Regions from separate parts of the Paenibacillus sp. Y660 genome, predicted to be linked through region 1. Evidence: riboswitches for the same ligand, from Rfam matches in the RefSeq annotation. Region 1 holds a riboswitch; the other holds the start of a gene.

Region 1 (13,336 bases):
CAAATCGGATTTGCTAAAGCAGGGCATCACGTATCGCTAGAGGCAGCAACCAAGCTTTACGCAAGAATGATCGACAATACGCGTCGTCTCAGCGAGACCGGCGTACTCGTTTCTGCGGAATCGATGATCAATTACAGAACATATGACAAAATCGACGAAATCCATAAGCTGATCGTGGAAATGGGCTGTCAGCGGCATGAGGTTCATCCGATGTATCCAAGCTCCTTCGCGAAGGATTTGCCGGTGCTTACTCGCGGGCAAATGCTGGAGGCTATCGATAGGCTGCTGAAGGCGAGAGACAAATCGATCTGGATGCTGTTCGGAACGCTGCCATTCTACCAATGCAGCGACAACCCTCTCGAGCGCAAGCTGCTGAGAAGATTAACGGAAGAGCCGAATGTGACGATTCGCAACGATCCGGACGGCCGCAATCGGTTAAACGTCAATTTGTTTTCAGGCGATGTATTCGTAACAGATTTCTCCGACGTTCCTGCTTTTGGCAACATTGGCACCTCGAAGCTGGAGGATTTATTCGATAAATGGCTCGGTCATTCACTTGCCCAAAGCGTGAATTGCCATTGTCCCGCTGCAGCATGCTGCGGACCGAATTTACTCGTTAAGGATATGTACTATAAGGCTGTTGATTTCCATGAGCGCGGCGCGGTAATCGACTAGCGTGCAGGAGAGCCATTTATTCAGGCTAGGCTTAATAGAGAATTAATACACATATAGAATAAGAGAGAGGAGGAGAAGCTGTTGTCGATCAAGACAATCATATTTATCGGGTTAGGATTGCTGCTGCTCTACTTGTTTTTTACAGTTGGAGCGCCGTTCTTGCTCGCGCTTGTTGTAGCTATTTTTCTAGAGCCGCTTAATCAGATGTTTATGAATAAGTTTCGAATGAATCGGCTAGTGGCGGCTACGATATCAAGCAGCTTGTTCACAATTATTCTCATAGGCTTAATCGCGCTGCTTGGCGTCAAAGTTGTAGCTGAGCTTATCGCTTTCTTCAAAAAAGTGCCGAACTATTTTGAAAATGCGAATGAAATGGTTGACGATCTTATGGTGCAGGTGCAATCGCTATATCAAAATTTTCCGCCCGATGCGATTGAAACGCTGGAAAACTGGCTAATGGGATTAACGAGCACGCTGACCAAAATGGTAGGCACCTTGTCTAATTCCGTTATTGCGTTCGCTTCCAGCATTCCTGGCATGTTTATCTTCTTTATCGTTTTCTTGGTGGCGGTATATATGATGAGCTTCAGTCTGAATACGATGAAGGAGACCGTCCTGTCATTGTTTGAAGAGAAGTCGCAGCCGCAAGTAAATGATTTGCTTAACAATCTCAAAAAGTCGATTTTCGGCTTTCTGCGCTCGCAGTTTATTTTGAGTGCTCTTACATACATTATTTCGTTGCTCGGCTTGCTGGTGCTTAATGTGAAGTATCCGCTGGCGATCGCATTGCTTATCATCATCGTTGATATTATGCCGATTCTTGGAACAGGCTCAGTGCTTGTCCCTTGGGGAAGTTATTTGTTGCTTACAGGCAATATGTATGTGGGTGTCGGGCTTATCGTGCTCTTCCTCGTTATTACAGTGTTCCGCCGCATCGTGGAGCCGAAAATTCTTAGCGATTCCGTCGGAATCGGGGCGTTGTCCGCGCTCATCAGCTTATATGTGGGCTTCAAGCTGGTTGGCGTAATCGGCGTATTTATTGGACCCTTAGTCGTTATTATATACATGGCGGCACGCAAGGCAGGATTATTCCAAATGAAGTTCAAGCTTTAGGCTGTGTAGGGGCCGTGTCAAAAACATTTCTAGGAGCGTATGATACTGCAAAATAAGCAGATCATGTAGGAGGCATCCGAAGAGATGGCACCAATTAAAGTAGCGATTGTCACCCCAGGCTCGTTTCCAATTCCGTCACAAGGAAGCAGCTCGGTTGAGCGGGTGGTTGAGAAATTCGCCCCATTGCTGATGCCTTATGCAGAGCCGCGTATTTATGGAAAATTAAGCAAAAAGCTGCCCCGTCAGGGACATTTTAAAGGTGTTGTTTGTGAACGGTTTCCAGCCGGCAGCAAGCAGCGATATATTCATGATGTTGGGCGCGCGGTGCAGCGGTTTTCTCCTCATGTCATTGACGTGGAGAACCGTCCGCAATATGTGCTGACCATGAAGCAAATGAATCCAGGCAAACGAGTCTGGCTTTATTTGCATTCCTCCACTTTTATTTCCCCGAATCATATCTCACCTGCCAAGCTGCACCAATGCTTGCAGGCTGCTGATAAAATCATTGTGAATAGCGAGTTTATTAGGCGAATCGTCGTGTCCAAAGTGCCCGAGGTCTCATCTAAGATGCGAGTCATTTACCCAGGGGTCGATACGGTACGCTTTCCATCACAGTATTCCGCTGAAGGCGCTGCAAAAAGGGAGAGCTTGCGCAAAAAAAGAGGTCTGACCGGTAAAAAAGTGGTGCTGTTTATGGGAAGGCTCATTCCGCTTAAAGGCGTACACCATTTGCTGAAAATTGTCCCGCAGCTTGTGAAGAGCCATCCCGAGCTTGTTGTCGTCATCGTCGGCAGTCCGTTTTATGGCTCGCATCGCAAAACTGCGTATGCGCGGATGCTTGAAAGACTCGGGCGCAAATGTCCAGGCCATGTTCGGTTCGTGCCTTATGTGCCGCATACCGAGGTGCCGGGCTGGATGCTGGTAGCGGATGTAGCGGTCGTTCCATCCGGGCAGAGGGAAGCATTCGGGCTCGTCAATGTGGAGGCGATGTCCTGCGGCGTTCCAGTCATAGCTACGCGTGCCGGCGGAATGAAGGAGATTATCCGAAGCGGCGAGACCGGCTATCTGGTCAATCAAGCGCGCGTTGAAACGGAGCTGAGGGAAAAGCTGCATCTGCTGCTGCGGGATAAGCAGCTGCGGCAGAAGCTGGGCAAGCGCAGCAGAGAGCGAGTCGAGCAGACCTTCACATGGCGGCACACGGCAGATCGCTGGGTGAAGCTGATGAAGGAAAGCGGCATGTAGTTGGTCCTATTTTGCATGTGGATGTTAAATATAGGGTTGACACCCTTCTTCGCATAACGTTATAGTCTAACAAGGATATCCACTAGGGGCGCCGTCATGGCTGAGATAAAGCATAATGCTTTGGTCCCTTTGAACCTGATCTGGGTTATGCCAGCGTAGGAAAGTGGGATTGTGCGTTTATGCAACTGCGCGTGAAAGCTCTGCCGAATCCAGCTGGAACGCCAGCTGGAAGGAATGACTTTCAAAGCTGCATCAAGCCGGAGGAAATCTTCGTTTGATGTTGCGCGCATGACGACACACTTCGACCGCTCCCTCGCTGGAGCGGTTTTTTTGATGTTGAACGGGCTGCGCCAAGTCTCGCTGAGCGAGCGTGCAGCTGGTTCATTCACGCTCCAGCGAATGCCGTGCACGTAGCGATTATACGTGGGTGGGTTAGCGGTGCGTTAAACTTTCTTATATGCTCGCGTATGCCTCCAGGAGGAATTCTGCATATTCCATTAGGAGGTTTTTTGTTATGGCGATTATGACAACGCCCCTTCCGGGCAGCCGTAAAGTGTATGTCACCGGCTCGAGAGAGAGCATCCGCGTGCCGATGAGAGAAATTGCTTTGGAGGCAAGCTCAGGCAGAAATGGCGAGGAGCTGCCGAACGAGCCGTTACGCGTCTACGATGCAAGCGGCCCTTATACCGATGAGAGCTTAGAAACAGATGTAAGGCGCGGCTTGCCGACCTTTCGCAGCGAATGGATTCACGAGCGCGGCGACGTGGAGCATTATGACGGTCGTGAAATAAAGCCGGAGGACAACGGATTCTTGACGGAGGATAAGGAAAAACAGCGGGGGGCAGAGCGGTTTCCCGGCCTAGTGAGACAGCCGCTGCGTGCGAAAGCCGGTCAGAATGTTACGCAGCTGCATTACGCCCGCAAGGGCATCATTACTTCGGAGATGGAATATATCGCAATTCGCGAGGGAATGGACGCAGAGTTTGTTCGCAGCGAGATCGCAGCAGGGCGCGCCATCATCCCGGCGAACATCAATCATCCGGAGAGCGAGCCGATGATCATTGGACGGCATTTTCACGTGAAGATCAATGCGAATATCGGCAATTCCGCGGTTGCTTCCTCGATTGAGGAGGAAGTGGAGAAGATGACATGGGCAACCCGCTGGGGAGCCGATACGATTATGGATTTGTCTACGGGCAAAAACATACATACGACGCGGGAATGGATCGTCCGCAATTCGCCGGTTCCGGTTGGAACGGTGCCGATCTATCAAGCGCTGGAGAAAGTAAACGGCAAAGCGGAGGATCTTAGCTGGGAAGTATTTCGCGATACGCTAATCGAGCAAGCGGAGCAGGGCGTCGATTATTTTACGATTCATGCAGGCGTGCTGCTGCGTTACATTCCGCTCACCGCTAAGCGCGTTACAGGCATCGTCTCGCGGGGCGGGTCGATTATGGCAGCTTGGTGTCTCGCACACCATAAGGAAAACTTCCTGTATACGCATTTTGAAGAGATTTGCGAAATTATGAAAGCCTATGACGTGTCATTCTCGCTCGGGGATGGGCTCAGACCAGGTTCGATCGCCGACGCAAATGATGCCGCGCAATTTGCCGAGCTGGATACGCTGGGCGAGCTGACGAAAATCGCTTGGAAGCATGACGTGCAGGTGATGATCGAAGGTCCCGGCCATGTGCCGATGCATCTGATCAAAGAAAATATGGATCGCCAGTTAGAGGTTTGCGATGAAGCGCCTTTCTATACGCTAGGCCCGCTAACGACCGATATTGCACCTGGTTATGACCATATTACGTCAGCAATCGGAGCTGCAATGATCGGCTGGTTCGGTACAGCCATGCTGTGCTACGTAACGCCGAAGGAGCATCTGGGGCTTCCGAATAAAGAGGATGTGAAGGAAGGCGTTATTACGTATAAAATCGCGGCTCACGCAGCCGATCTGGCGAAGGGGCATCCGAGAGCAAAGCTGCGCGACGACGCCTTGTCCAAGGCGCGGTTCGAATTTCGCTGGCGTGATCAGTTCCATCTCTCGCTTGACCCCGAGCGCGCGATGGCGTACCACGACGAGACGCTTTCGGCGGATGCGGCCAAATCCGCTCATTTCTGTTCGATGTGCGGCCCTAAATTTTGCAGCATGAGAATTACTCAGGACATTAGGGAGTACGCCGCGCAAAACGGGATGGAAACGACTGAAGCGATTGAAGCGGGAATGAAGGAGAAGTCGGAAGCGTTCAAGGCGGCAGGGAGCATGATTTATGGCTAATGGTACCGAGCCGGTTTTTTTCGACCGATATTCGAGGCAAACCAGATTTGCGGCAATCGGCGAGGATGGTCAGCGCAAGCTGGCCAAGTCGTCGGTTCTCATTGTCGGCGTCGGCGCGCTTGGCGCGTCGCTTGCGCAGCATATGGTTCGGGCGGGGGTAGGCGAGGTTAGACTGGTCGATCGGGATTTCGTCGAGCCCAGCAATCTGCAGCGGCAAATGCTGTTCGATGAAGCGGACGCTCTTGCGGTTATGCCCAAGGCAGTTGCCGCAGCCAATAAGCTGCGGCAAATCAACAGCAGCGTGAGCCTCGTTGCCACTGTGGCGGATGTGAACGCAGCGAATGCAGCTGTGCTGGCAAGCGGCGTCCATCTTGTGCTTGATGGAACAGACAATGCTGCGACAAGGCTTCTGCTTAGCGAACTATGCTTCAAGCAGCGCATTCCATTTGTATATGGCGGCGTAGCAGGAGCGCAAGGAATGCAGGCAACGCTCATTCCGGGTGCAACCTCATGCTTGCGCTGCTTGATTGGCGCCGAGGATTCGGAAAACGAGGCAGATACCTGCGATACGGTTGGCGTGCTGGCGCCAGCCGTAGAATTTGTAGCTTCATTGCAAGCGGCCGAAGCGATCAAATGGCTCACCGGCAATCAAGGAGCCATACGCCAAACCTGGCTAAGCGTCGATTTATGGTCGTTCCGGCTCCGGGAATCGCTGCTGCCAGCCGGAAGCGCCTGCTGTCCATATTGCGGCAATGAAGAAGGGTCGGCAAGGGCTGCTAAGCCAATGTTGGAAAAGGACATACAAGATGAGGTTGTCATCAGCTCTACCGTGCTATGCGGGAGAGACACGGTACAGGTGACATTAGGCAAGCCGCTCCAACTGGCTGCATTAGAGAAGTCGTTAGGGGTGCAGGGCTGTAAGCTGACGGTTAATCGCTATTTAGTAAAGGCAGTGCTCCCATGCGGCGAACAGCTCATTCTCTTTCCGGATGGACGGGTGCTCGTGCAAGGAACGGCGGATGCTGAGCATGCCATTAGGCTTTGCAAAGCTTATTTGATATAAAAAGAAATGATTCTGACGATAGAGAGGCGTGCATGATTAATGAGTAGACCAAAATGGCGCGATTTTCGGCTATACGCCATTACGGCGGAAAGCAATCATCCCGGAAAATTCGTCGCAGATGTCATGGAGCAGGCATTGATTGGCGGTGCGCAGATCATACAGCTTCGCAATAAGACGGGAACAAGGGAAGAAGTGCTGGAGCAGGCCAAGGCGCTGCGTCAATTAACGCGAAAATATAATGTTCCTTTCATTATCAACGATTACCCGGATATCGTTCTGGAAACGGATGCTGACGGCGTCCATCTAGGGCAAGAGGATATGCCTATTGCGGAGGCGAGAGCATTGCTCGGACCGAATCGGATCATCGGCATTTCGACGCATAGCTTGCAGCAGGCATTGGCGGCCGAGCAAAGCGGAGCTGATTATATTGGCGTGGGACCTGTGTTTCCAACCAATACGAAGCCAGGCCGCGCCGCTGTCACCACTAGCTATGTAACAGAAGCAGCTCGGCACATCACGATCCCATTTGTTGCGATTGGCGGCATTACGTTAGGCAATGTGGATATCGTGCTCGCTGCTGGAGCAAAGCGGATATGTGCCGTCTCCGCTATCGTAGGCCATACAGCTCCGGCAAGCGTATGCCGCGCCTTCTTGGAGAGACTGGATGCGGCTGGCTGTGAGCTGGCTTCTGAACATAATTTTGCGCAAAAGACGTTGATCATCAATGGACGCAAGGAGCAGACGAGCGCCAAAACGGTCGAGGAGCTGGTAGTTGAGCTGGGACAGCAAAACAAGAAGCTTGTCATAGAGCTGAATGGTGTGATCGTCCAGCGCGCGCTCTGGGCAGAAACCGAGCTGCAAGGCGGCGCTTCTATAGAGCTTGTACACTTTATCGGAGGGGGGTGAGCCAAAGTTGGGTGAATGGATTGAGAATGATCCGCTAGTTATTGGCGGTTATACGCTGCGGTCGCGCTTTCTGTTCGGAACGGGGCGGTTTCCTAGTCCCGCTGTGCTTCAGCAGGCGCTTGAAGCGTCGGGCTCGGAAGTCATTACATTCGCAGTAAGACGGGTCAATCTTGAAAGCGTAGAGGATGATTCGGTGCTGCAGCACTTCGAGGACAGGGCGCTTAAATATTTGCCAAATACATCGGGTGCAAGAACGGCAGAGGAGGCTGTACGGATTGCGAGATTGGCACGTGAGGCCGGTCTTGGAAATTGGATCAAGGTAGAAATCAGCGGCGACCACCGCACGCTGCTGCCTGATCCGGTAGAAACGCTGCGAGCTACGGAGCAGCTTGCAAGCGAAGGCTTTATCGTACTGCCTTACACCTCAGATGATCCTATTCTATGCCGAAGGCTGGAACAGGCAGGAGCTTCGGCAATTATGCCTGGCGGCTCTCCAATAGGAACCGGACTAGGGCTGCTCAATCCTTACAATTTGGGTCTTATTGCCGAGCAGTCAAGCGTCCCCGTCATTATTGATGCGGGCATCGGCTCCGCAAAGGACGCGGCGGAAGCGATGGAGCTGGGCGCGGACGGCATATTGGCCAATACGCCAATCGCCAAGGCGCAGGACCCGGTCATGATGGCTCGCGCATTCCGGTTAGCGATTGAAGCAGGCCGTCTAGCGAGGCTTGCCGGCCGCATTCCGAAGAAACGCTACGCGTCAGCAAGCAGCGAGTGGGCGGGCTCCTTGTTTGAGACAGCGGCCAGCCTCGGCAGCGGAGGCGAGCAGTAATGCCGCAATCCGTTATGATACTCGGCGGCGGCATCATCGGTTTGTCCTGTGCGTTTGAAGCAGCAAGGAGAGGGATGCATGTAACGCTTATTGAGCCAAGCGAGCTGGGCGGTCAAGCATCGGGTGCGGCTGCGGGCATGCTTGCCCCCTATTCGGAAAATACGGAGCAGCCGGATGAATTCTTTCACTTGTGCTTAAACAGTCTTCGCTGCTATCCGGAGTGGATTAAGGCAGTCGAGGAGCTGTCAGGCATGCCTGTAGAATGGGTCCAAAGCGGAAGCATTAACGTGTTTATGCACGAAGCGGATGCGCTTCCTATTGCGTCAAGATTGCAGTGGCAAAATGATTGGGGCGCAAGAGCTCAGCTTCTCGATGCAGCGCAGCTTCGGAAGCTGGAGCCTATGGTGTCGCATTCGGCGGTTGCCGGCGTATTTACGCCGCAAGAGAGCCACGTTTACGCACCGAAGCTGGTCTCGGCGCTTGCGGCGGCGTGCCGCAAGCTGGGAGTTGCCATTCATGCGCATGCCGGCGAGATTGAAGAAGTGCTTGTTCACCCTAGCGGAGGGGTTACTGTTCGGGCTCAAGGTTTAGCGAGTCTTGTTCACGCCGATCGGCTAGTCGTGTGCGCGGGAGCTTGGTCTGGCGCTTATGAGCGGTGGTTCGGTCTCAGCATTCCGGTTCATCCGATACGCGGTCAAATTTGCTCCTACGAGCATCAGGCTGACGATGTGCGCCATATGGTGTTCGCAAGTCAGGCTTATTGGGTCGGCAAACGAAATGCACGGCTCGTATGCGGCGCATCCGAGGATGTCGCCGGCTTTGCGACAAGCGTGACCGAGCGGGGAATTGGACGCTTGATTCGCAGCAGCAACCAGCTGTTTCCTTTTCTTGAAGGCAGGAAGATCGCGCATAGCTGGGCAGGTCTCCGCCCAGCAACCCGAGACGGGCTGCCGCTTCTTGGTCAGATAGAAGGAACGCCGGCAGTTATTATGGCAATCGGCCATTATCGCAATGGCATATTGCTGAGTCCAATTACGGCGCTCGTCGTAGCGGATTTGCTGGAAGAAAAACAGGCGAGGCTGCCCATCAGTCGATTTGCTCCACATCGTTTTACGGTTCCTGCAAGAGCGGGAAGAGTCCGTGCCTGACGCATCATCCCACCGATCCGCTATGAATTGACTTAATTAACTCATTGAAAAGTGCTAAATAATCTGCTATATTGAAAACGAGAATCGTTATCAATATAGCGGGTTTTTTTTATGCCCAAAAACTTACTTTTGTTAAAGAGGCTACCTGCGAGCGATGCTTGCGAGCCATTATGTTCAATCAAAGTATACATATAGAAGGGTAGTTAGAGCATGTCTTCTTCATTAAATGCGAAAGCGGCGGCAAGCACAAAGCTGCGCACGCGGCCGCTGGCGGCCACTATTATTTTGTTTGGGGGCATTGCTTCTCTCATCCTGTCACTCGCTTTATCCATTTCGGTTGGAGCGGCGGATATCAGCCTATCCACCGTATGGCAAGCTGTATTTCACTTTAATGGGGACGAGATACAGCATCAGATTATTAAAGAGCTCCGGATGCCGCGCGCGCTGGCGGCGGCCCTCGTAGGTGCTGCTTTTGCTGTCGCAGGCTCGGTGATGCAGGGGATGACCCGCAACCCGCTGGCGGATTCAAGCTTGCTCGGCATCAATGCTGGGGCAGGCTTCATGCTGGCGATTTGCTTCGCTTTTTTTCCATCGGTATCGTACTTAGCGCTTATGTTTGTTTGCTTTGCCGGCGCTGCAGTCTCAATGGGACTTGTTTATGGGATCAGTTCACTGGCGAAGGGCGGACTAACGCCAGTTAGACTTACGTTAGCAGGAGCGGCTGTAGGCGCCTTGCTGCTTGCGATTACGGAAGGCATCGCACTCTACTTTAAAATCGGTCAAGATTTGGCGTTTTGGTACGCTGGCGGAGTAGCCGGAATAAAATGGGTGCAGATTCAAATCATTTCCCCATGGGTGATCGGCGGCTTGCTTGGCGCTATCGCTTTATCCCGCTCAATCACGTTGTTGAGCTTGGGTGATGATGTTGCTGCGGGTCTTGGCCAAAGAACAGGCTGGGTGAAGGCAGGAGGCGTTATTATCGTCTTGCTGCTCGCCGGCACTGCTGTGTCTGCAGTTGGGTCAATTGGCTTTGTCGGACTTATTATTCCACATATATCACGCTTCCTTGTCGGCGTGGATTACAGATGGATTATTCCGTGCTCGGCTGTTCTAGGCAGTCTGCTCATGGTTCTTGCGGATATTGGCGGGCGTATGGTTAATCCGCCTCAGGAAGTGGCGATAGGCATCATTATCGCGGTAATCGGCGTTCCTTTCTTCCTTTATCTCGTAACTAGGATGAAGGGGGAATAAAGGTGGATACATTATTTATTACTGCAACGGAGCAGCGCAGAAGAAAACGCGCCATTCTCGCCATGTCGGTGCTTGGCGCGCTTATCATCCTATCCTTTATTATCAGCATGAATACGGGCTACATCCGGCTTGCGCCGCTCGATGTATTCAAAACGTTATTTGGGGCGGGCACAGACAAGCAGGAGCTTATTTTATTTGATTTCCGATTGCCGCGAATTGTTATTTCCATCCTGATCGGAGCGGGATTCGCCGTATCGGGCTGTATTATCCAAGGCATATCGCGTAATCCGCTTGCTGATCCAGGGCTTCTCGGGATTAACGCGGGTGCTGGGCTTGCCGTTATTTTGTTCATCTCCCTCTATCCGACAACGGAGAAGGGGTCCATCTTTTTGATGCCCTTTCTGGCGTTGATAGGCGCTTCGCTCACGGCATTGATTATTTTCATGCTATCGTATAAGCGGCATCGCGGATTGCTGCCAACCCGGATGATTCTCGTCGGAATCGCCGTAGCGGCGGGCATTGGCGCAGCGATGCAAATTTTGATTTTGCGTCTTACGCCGGAGAAATACCAGTTTTTTGCCGTTTGGATGGCGGGAAGCATTTGGGGCACGAACTGGAAATATGTATTGGCGCTTCTGCCATGGCTGATTATTATTTTGCCGTTCGTGCAATATAAAGCGAGAGCGTTAAATGCTTTAAACCTTGGCGATCAATTGGCGGCAGGTCTCGGCGCGCAGGTGAATAAGGAGAGAGCTTGGCTGCTTGCGGCATCCGTAGGACTTGCAGGTTCTTGCGTTGCCGTCGGCGGCGGCATTGGCTTCGTGGGGCTTATTGCTCCACACTTGGCAAGAAGGCTCGTTGGACCGCAGCATCAGGTGTTAATTCCAACCTCTGCATTTGTTGGGGCATTGCTCGTAATCGTAGCGGATACGCTGGCTAGATGGGCATTCCAGCCCAATGAAATTCCGACAGGAATTGTTGTTGCCGTTATCGGAGCACCATATTTCCTTTATTTACTGTCAAAATCTAAATAATGGGATACTAACATGTGAAAACCGCGGAGAGCATCATGACTCCTCGGTTTTTTTTGCATGCGACTTAGCCAGTCATACATATTTGTCTTCGCTCCTAGTAGCCAGCCTATGGGTATGTGCATATATTACCTATGACATTTCTGGTGGAAGAAGGAGAGGACTATGACAAAAAGCAATAAAGGGAAAAGCCCGAAGGGGCGAAAGCCGCTTTTTTATGTTGATAATCCGCATACTTCCGAGTTAAAGTGGCTGGACGAATTGAATAAAAAGAAAGCCGCTGCGTTAGAAGCAGCCAAGTTATCCTTAAAGGCTGCAGAGGAGAAGGTACACAAAGCTGCGGATGAAAATGAACTAAAAGCAACGGTAAATGCCGTTGCTCCAGTCCTTGATCAAGTTGATGTTGTTGATGTGGATGCTGTAGTTGTTGTTAATGATGTTGATGATGTTGATGATGTTGATGATGTTGATGATGTTGATGCTGAACTCGCATCGATCGAGCAAGCAGAGCAGGAGGCAACCGAGGAGCTAGTCGAGCAGATTCAAGAGATCACATGGGAAGAGAAGCAGGATAGGATTGAGGAGAAAAAGGAGCCAGAGGGTCCACCCGCTTTTATTTATACAGATGACTTGGTCGATCTAGCCGTTACGGCTGAGAAAATCGCACCTGGGGCGATTGACAGCAGCAAGCTGTCGACTGGAAGCGTGCAAGCAAGCTCGCTAGCTGATTATGCCGTTCAGACCATTCATCTGGAGGATGGAGCAGTTAACTCGTCCAAAATCGCTAGCGAATCGATTACAGGCGAGCATCTGGCGAACCATTCGATATCCGGTGACAAAATAGTGGATTATTCCATTTCCGGCAGCAAGATTCAAAGCGGCAGCATCACGTCGGAGAAGCTGGCAGACCGCATAATCAGCCCGGATAAAATTGCCGAAGGCTCGATTGATTCCAAGCACTTGAAGCCGTTTCTCATTACATCAGAGCTGCTGGCGGAGCAGTCGGTTACAGCCGAAAAAATTAAAAGCGGAGCGATCCGGCCGGAAAATTTGGCAAATGAAAGTATTCATAATTCGAAGCTCGCCGAAGGAGCGGTAACGCACTCCAAGCTGCGTGACGGAGCTGTTACGAGCGAGAAAATTGCGGCTGAATCCATTGATTCCGAGCATGTTAAGTCTGGCGTACTCCTATCAGAGCATCTTGCAGCTGGTATCATTCAGGGAAAGCATTTGGCCTCGGGCGAAATCATGTCAGACCATCTGGCAGAAAACGCAGTCGGAACAAGGGAGCTGCAGGCAAAGGCAGTCGAAGCCGAACAATTGGCGGACGAATCCGTGTCTTCATCCCACCTTCAAGCAGCATCTATTCTGAGCATACACGTCGGAAGCGGTCAAATAACAAATGAGCATCTCGCCGATCTGTCAGTCAACACGACGAAGCTGGCGGATCAAACGGTGTCTTCATCTCACCTGCAAGCAGCGTCTATTCTGAGCACACACGTCGGAAACGGACAAATTACAAGCGAGCATCTCGCCGATCAGTCTATCAACACGACGAAGCTGGCGGATCAATCGGTCTCCACGATTAAGATCGTCGATCATTCGATTACGCAATCGAAACTTTCGGATCAAAGCGTGAACGGTCAGAAGCTGGCTAATGATTCGGTGCAAAGCCGCCATTTGGGAAATGGAAGCATTATCTCTGACAAAATAGCCGAAAATCAAATTTTGCAATCCCATCTATCGGCAAAGTCGATCACAACGAAGCATATCACTCCAAACGCCGTCTTAAGAGAA
Region 2 (6,408 bases), on a different contig from region 1:
TCCCAATAAGCCGGCATGTAGCATACATCCTCAAAATCGATCCATTTCCAGCCTTCTGGACTCGGGAGCAAGTTTCGGGCATGCGCATCTCCATGAGCCGGCATCAGAGCTTCAGGTTCAAGCCTTCGCATTTGGTTGTCTATCTCCCAAAAAATCGCCAGCAAAGCTTGGATACGAGGATCTGTCTGTTCAATGAGCCTTGAAGCCGACTCATAGGCCCTTTCCCATACACCGAGAACAGGGATGGTACACGCAGTGAAGCCACTCATCGCTAAGGTAAGAGCATTAACGAGTTCAACTGCCTCGCTTGGCGAAAGCGGCTCCAATGGTGCAGGAGGCGCGTAATGCCAAAATGTCGCCCACCTGCTCCCAACACGATGAGGTCCTGCATTTGGAATCGGCAGCAGTACTGGTACGCCATTATGGTGCAAATGATTGGCCACCTGCAGCTCGCGCTCGAGAATATCATGTGCAAGCTCTGCGTTTTTCTCAGAAAGAACAACAGCCACTCGAACAGTAATCGCATGAGGAGCCAAATGAATGATCAAATTTCCGCCTTCACTTAAAATAACGGGATCAATGTCCGTAAACCCAAGCTTCTCCGCAGTAATCAGCACCTGTGAAACAAGTTCACCTCTATCAGACAATCGAACAGCTCCCTTAATGGATGGAATACGTTCATCTTAGCCCGATTGCTCCAAATTTTACAGGCACAAAACAGGTATATTTAATTTTTCCGCCAGCTTTAAGCTAATGTCTCCCATTTCGCCCACATTTCTTGCGGGTTCAGTTCGTAAATATCGTTTTCTCTAAACATGAATTGATGCATAATAAATTCCCGCCGGATCGTAGCGAAATCGTCATGGAAGCCTTTAATAAACGCGTTTATTTCCTTTTCCGTATACTTTTGCCCTCTCGTCAGGTGCGATACGATATGCTGAAGCGCGATCAGTTTTTTCTTATGCTGGGCGGGAATATGCTTCAGCTTTCCCTCCGCCGTAAAAAAATTGCGGATAACCGATTCCTTTAGACGCTTGCTGCTTTCCTCCATACTCTCCAATCCCCTCTCCATTCCCGCATTCCGATAGATGAGCTGCTCCGCAGCGCTGGCGTTGCTCTTAATAAAATAATGGTTCAGCGAAAAATAAATCGTATTCTTTTCTCTGCGCTCATTAATTAAGCTGGCCTCCCGCAGCTTAGTCGCATGATGCGTGACCGTTGCTGGCGTAACGCCTAGCTTCTCTGCAAGCTCTTGCCCGTTAAGCTCGCCTTCTGCCAGCATGATCAACAGCTTAATTCTCGTCGCATCAGCCAGCGCCTTATGATAAGCCACAACCTTATCCAGCTGCATATTTTTATTCCCCCTTTGTTTTAAATTTAACATTTATCTAATTAGATATTTATCTAATCAGATAATAACGGGTAACCTATGATTTGTCAAATCATAAGTTTCGTATTTTTTTGTAACCATCATGAATGCTCGGAATACAGATTGTCATCATCCGCGATGCTTTGGATATCCTCCGAGCTAATGCTTATATATTCGTAGCCTTCTGCCTGCTGCTTCTTCAGCGCCCGTTCTTTAAAAAACTTCGGACTGCCTTCGCCTGCATCCTCGTCGTAAACGAGCAAAATGCCGTCCGTTCTGCGAAACAGCAGCTCGTCCCGCGCCGTAAATTGCCAAATCCCGTTATATGGCTGATTGCTGACGGAAGCGTAATAATCGACCCCTTTTAGCACCTGCTGATAAAATTCCTTTTTATCGTCCTTCCACTTCTCTTCCGGATTAGCGTATGCGGAAATAATCGAAAGCCGCAGATGAGGATACATCTCCTTGAGCGCGATCACGACCTCGCAAGCCCAAAGGTCAACGCCGTACTGGCCTGGCGTAATCACCCATTCGAGACCATCCTCTATGAGCGGCACCAGCTTGCCCGTCAACGCTTTTTTAATATAAACGATGCCTTCATGCTTCTGGCTAAAAATATTAAGCTCATGCGCGCGATAGCCCGTAACGAGTAAATTTTTCATTAGTTCAACGCCTTTTCGGATAATTATGGTTTACATCTTTCCAGTGTATGCTATAGTAGAAAAAATACAAATTGAATATGGACCAATTTATTTCACTAGGGGAGTCTAACGGCTGAGATGGAGCGCATGCTCCGGACCCTTTGAACCTGATCTGGATCATTCCAGCGGAGGGAAGTGGAGCAGAAACAGCATTCATTCACGCGCGCAAGCCTTGTATGATCGTTAGACCCGCTCATTTCCTTTCGGAAATGAGTGGGTCTTTATTCGTTTACGGGGAGATGAGTCGATGAAAGTATATAAAGCGTTAACGATTGCAGGCTCGGATAGCGGCGGCGGCGCAGGCATTCAAGCTGATCTGAAAACGTTTCAAGAGCTTGGCGCCTACGGCATGTCAGTCATTACCGCGGTTACTGCCCAAAACACGCTCGGCGTCCAAGGCGTATATGCGATGGAGGCTGCTGCCGTCAGAAGACAGCTTGATTCGATTGGCGAGGATCTGACACCTGCCGCGCTCAAGACGGGCATGCTGTTCAGCAGCGAAATCATTGAAATTGTAGCCGCAAAAATAAAGCAATATCAGTGGCAGAACTTGATCATTGATCCTGTTATGGTTGCCAAAGGCGGCTCTTCCCTGCTGCAGCAGGAAGCTATTCAAGCTCTCATCAAGCATTTGCTGCCGCTCGCGCTCGTGACGACGCCAAACATTCCGGAGGCAGAGTTGCTTGCACGGATGGCTATCCGCACGCTCAGCGAACGGGAGGAAGCAGCGAAAATCTTGTTCCAGCAAGGCTCTCGTTATGTCGTTATCAAAGGCGGCCACGACTCGGGCTGCTCACAGCTCGTCGACCTCATTTATGATGGTGAACGTTTCGATTATTTGGAGAGCCTACGAATCGATACTCGGCATACTCATGGTACAGGGTGTACATTCTCGGCAGCACTTACCGCTGAAATTGCGCAAGGAAAAACAGTTCCCGATGCGATTAGAACAGCCAAAGCCTTTATTCAAGCTGCGATTGAGGATCAGCTTGGGTTCGGCAGCGGCCACGGGCCTACGAATCATTTTGCCTATCGGCGCAGGCTGCAAGACGCGAGACAGATCTAGAACAAAGAAAACGCCGCTTCTGGTAAGGAAACGGCGTTAGCTTTTTCACCCTAATTAACGAATGTATGCGTTTGTAAGCTTAAGCTTCTGAAGAGCAAGACCAATCTCGCCGTGCCAACTGCAAGCAGCACAATCGATGAGACAAACAGAAGATGCGTAATGCCTGGAACAAACGCAAACATCAGCTTCCAAGACGCATCGAGTAGACCTGGCAATACGATCAAGGCAATAGGCAGAATCAAATGGAAGAGTCCTATTGAAATAAAATGAAGCTTGATGGCTGAATCGTTTGGATCAGAGATGCTGAAATCCGGCAAATATCGCTGCACAGGCGCATCCAGCTCATCCTTTACCTCATCTACAAGCTGCATGACAGCCAGCGCTGTAAATGACTTACTTGTCGATCCGAGAATAAACGGCGTTTGCGGCGTAATCGGTGTGTTCTTGGAATCCGCTGTTCCGTAGCCTTTTATGTACAGCGGGGAATCCTTCTTAACGACTCCAATCGCTGCGCCTGGAATGTTGTACTTCTTCATCGCCGACTCGATATAGCGATTTAATTCGGCATACACAGCTTGTTCTTCTGTCGCAGCAGCATGGACTCTTTCGGGTACCATGCCAAAGCTCGTAAGTGCCGCTGCTATCGTGCAAAGCAGCACTGACATACATATCACGTTTCTGATCATAGTCGTTCCACTCATTTCCTCACATATTCATTGGCCTTTCTATTCAACAGTATAGGTCAATGAAAAAGAAAAGGAATGGACTTCAGGTATGATCGCTGCCTAGACTTTAGGCGGGTGAAATGGGTTATTGCACGCTCAATCTAGCGATTGTCCACTTTCTCCGGATAAAGATCATGGTTCATGAGGCGATGCTCCGCGATTTGCTCATATTTGGTGCCAGGCTGGCCCCAGTTGCAATAAGGGTCGATGGATATGCCTCCGCGCGGCGTGAATTTGCCCCAAACCTCGATATATCTTGGGTTCATGAGCGCAATCAAATCATTCATAATGATGTTCATGCAATCCTCATGGAAATCGCCATGGTTGCGGAAGCTGAACAAATACAGCTTGAGCGACTTGCTCTCTACCATTTTGCTGCCGGGAATATAGGAAATATAAATGGTTGCAAAATCAGGCTGCCCCGTCATGGGACAAAGGCTTGTAAATTCTGGACAGTTGAACTTTACGAAATAATCGCGGTTCGGATGCTTATTATCGAATGCTTCTAAAATTTCCGGCGAATAGTTAAACAAATATTGCGTTCCTTGATTGCCTAGCAGCGTCACGCCGTTCAGCTCTTCCTTGCTTCTTCCTTCCATGCTCGTCTCCGCCTTTCCTTTCTATTAAACGCCCTTCTTATTGCCCCATACCCAGGTATGGAGCTGCGGCAGCACATGAACCCGCTTCAAATCCGCATTCGGCATCACGCGCTCGATCAGCCATTCATAACGCTCCACCAAATAAGGAAGCATACGCTGCGGCTCCGTTTCCTGCAACTGACCATTTCCAGCTTGCAAATAAAAGGGAACCTTCGGATAACGCAAATGAACGGTGGTCGCATATGCAAGATCCTCATCATCGAAGACGACCGTCTTCAAGCAAAAGCTTGATGCCCGCTCGTTCAGCTTGGATACGATATCGTCCAGCACCTGCCAATCCGTCTTCATGCCGGAGCTTGGCGGCTTAGGCGACAAGGTCAGCTCGTCAATGGTCCAAAACCAATTCTGCCATCGGCTGCCCTGCGTCTCCAACGCAACGCTAATTCCCCGCTCATGCAGCTCTTCAATAAAAACGCCCAGCTGCGGCAGCAGCGCGGGATTGCCGCCTGAGATCGTCACATGCTCAAATGCGCTTCCGCCGATTGCCGTTAATTCCTCTATAATTTCATTCGCTGTCAGCATGCGAATATCTGCTTTCGCGCTTCCGTCCCAAGTAAACGCGGAATCGCACCAAGAGCAGCTGTAGTCGCAGCCTGCGGTACGAACGAACATCGTCTTCCGGCCAATAACCATGCCTTCGCCTTGTACAGTTGGACCGAATACTTCCAAGACGGGAATCCGTTTAGTTGCTTGCATTCGAATCCGCCTTTCTCTTAGGACGGTAAATACAGTAGCTTGTCGGCGTTTCACGGAGATAAACCTGAACGCACTGCGGACGATTCACCGTACCGTCCAAATAGCGCTGAACGATCTCGCAAATCGTACGCGCCACAACCTCAGTCGTGGGAAAACGCTCCGGCTGCGTGTCGCTGAAACATTCCTTATCGTCATTGAGAAGCGTATGATCGAACCGATCATGAATAAGCTGCTTAATGATCGCGAAATTGACTAGAAAGCCTGCCGTATCAAGCTCATCACCGGCTACCGTGACGTTGGCAAAATACGTATGCCCATGCAGCTGACGGCATTTGCCGGCTTCCTCGGCTGGTACAAAATGGGCCGCTGCGAACTGAAAATCCTTGTTCAGCTCATAGCTATAAGGGTGCACGGCTGCTGGATAGATCTGCTGCAGCATTATTGTTTCACTCCCTGATTCCGTTTGACCAAATATTCGTCAAGTCCATTTCTTCGAAGCACACATGCCGGGCATTCGCCGCAGCCTTCAGCAACAATGCCGTTATAGCAGGTGAGCGTCCGCTCCCGTACGAATTCAAACGCGCCGAGCGTCTCGGCAAGCTCCCATGTCTCGGCTTTATTCAGCCACATGAGCGGCGTATCGATGACAAAAGGATAATCCATGGACAAATTCAGCGTTACATTCAACGATTTCACGAATATGTCCCGGCAATCCGGATAGCCGCTAAAATCCGTTTCGCACACGCCGGTTACGATATGCTTCGCGCCAAGCTGCTTTGCCAGCACTGCCGCGAAGGTGAGAAATAAGAGATTCCGTCCATCGACAAAGGTCGTAGGAAGCTCCCCTTCTTTTTGCTCAATGGCAATGTCATCTCTAGTAAGCGCGTTAGGCGCCAATTGATTAAGCAGCGACATATCGAGAATATGATGCTTAATGTTAAGCTCCTTGGCAATTTCCGCTGCGATATCCAGCTCAAGCTTATGCCGCTGTCCATAATTGAACGTAACAGCTTCAACCTCCGAGAAGCGCTCCATTGCCCAAAACAGGCAAGTCGTGCTGTCTTGGCCGCCGCTGAATACGACGACCGCCTTTTCTTTTTTCATGCTGCATCTCCCTCTCTGGTTTGAGAAGAAAGAGCTCGCCTGACATCCTTCATAGGTAGCTAAAAAACCAAAGAAACGGCGCGAAGCG

The links. A riboswitch is a leader RNA that binds a small molecule or an ion and turns the genes downstream of it on or off. The one in region 1 is predicted to bind thiamine pyrophosphate.
Region 2: linked by a shared signal. The riboswitch ahead of thiD (bifunctional hydroxymethylpyrimidine kinase/phosphomethylpyrimidine kinase) and the one ahead of thiC (phosphomethylpyrimidine synthase ThiC) in region 1 are both predicted to bind thiamine pyrophosphate.

Annotation. Positions count from the first base shown of each region.
Region 1 is NZ_JBXBBJ010000007.1:19,234-32,569, forward strand. It holds gene yfkAB (radical SAM/CxCxxxxC motif protein YfkAB) at 1-675, shown strand, start outside; gene ytvI (sporulation integral membrane protein YtvI) at 757-1,788, shown strand; gene AC2TDN_RS10480 (glycosyltransferase family 4 protein) at 1,873-3,030, shown strand; TPP riboswitch at 3,105-3,209, shown strand; gene thiC (phosphomethylpyrimidine synthase ThiC) at 3,545-5,308, shown strand; gene AC2TDN_RS10490 (ThiF family adenylyltransferase) at 5,301-6,371, shown strand; gene thiE (thiamine phosphate synthase) at 6,411-7,277, shown strand; gene AC2TDN_RS10500 (thiazole synthase) at 7,285-8,109, shown strand; gene thiO (glycine oxidase ThiO) at 8,109-9,257, shown strand; gene AC2TDN_RS10510 (FecCD family ABC transporter permease) at 9,468-10,508, shown strand; gene AC2TDN_RS10515 (FecCD family ABC transporter permease) at 10,571-11,542, shown strand; gene AC2TDN_RS10520 (WIAG-tail domain) at 11,705-13,336, shown strand, end outside.
Region 2 is NZ_JBXBBJ010000036.1:24,169-30,576, reverse strand. It holds gene AC2TDN_RS24345 (phosphotransferase) at 1-647, opposite strand, end outside; gene AC2TDN_RS24340 (DUF2087 domain-containing protein) at 746-1,351, opposite strand; gene AC2TDN_RS24335 (SLOG family protein) at 1,471-2,031, opposite strand; TPP riboswitch at 2,119-2,221, shown strand; gene thiD (bifunctional hydroxymethylpyrimidine kinase/phosphomethylpyrimidine kinase) at 2,318-3,136, shown strand; gene AC2TDN_RS24325 (serine hydrolase domain-containing protein) at 3,187-3,822, opposite strand; gene queF (preQ(1) synthase) at 3,963-4,460, opposite strand; gene queE (7-carboxy-7-deazaguanine synthase QueE) at 4,485-5,216, opposite strand; gene queD (6-carboxytetrahydropterin synthase QueD) at 5,203-5,655, opposite strand; gene queC (7-cyano-7-deazaguanine synthase QueC) at 5,655-6,320, opposite strand.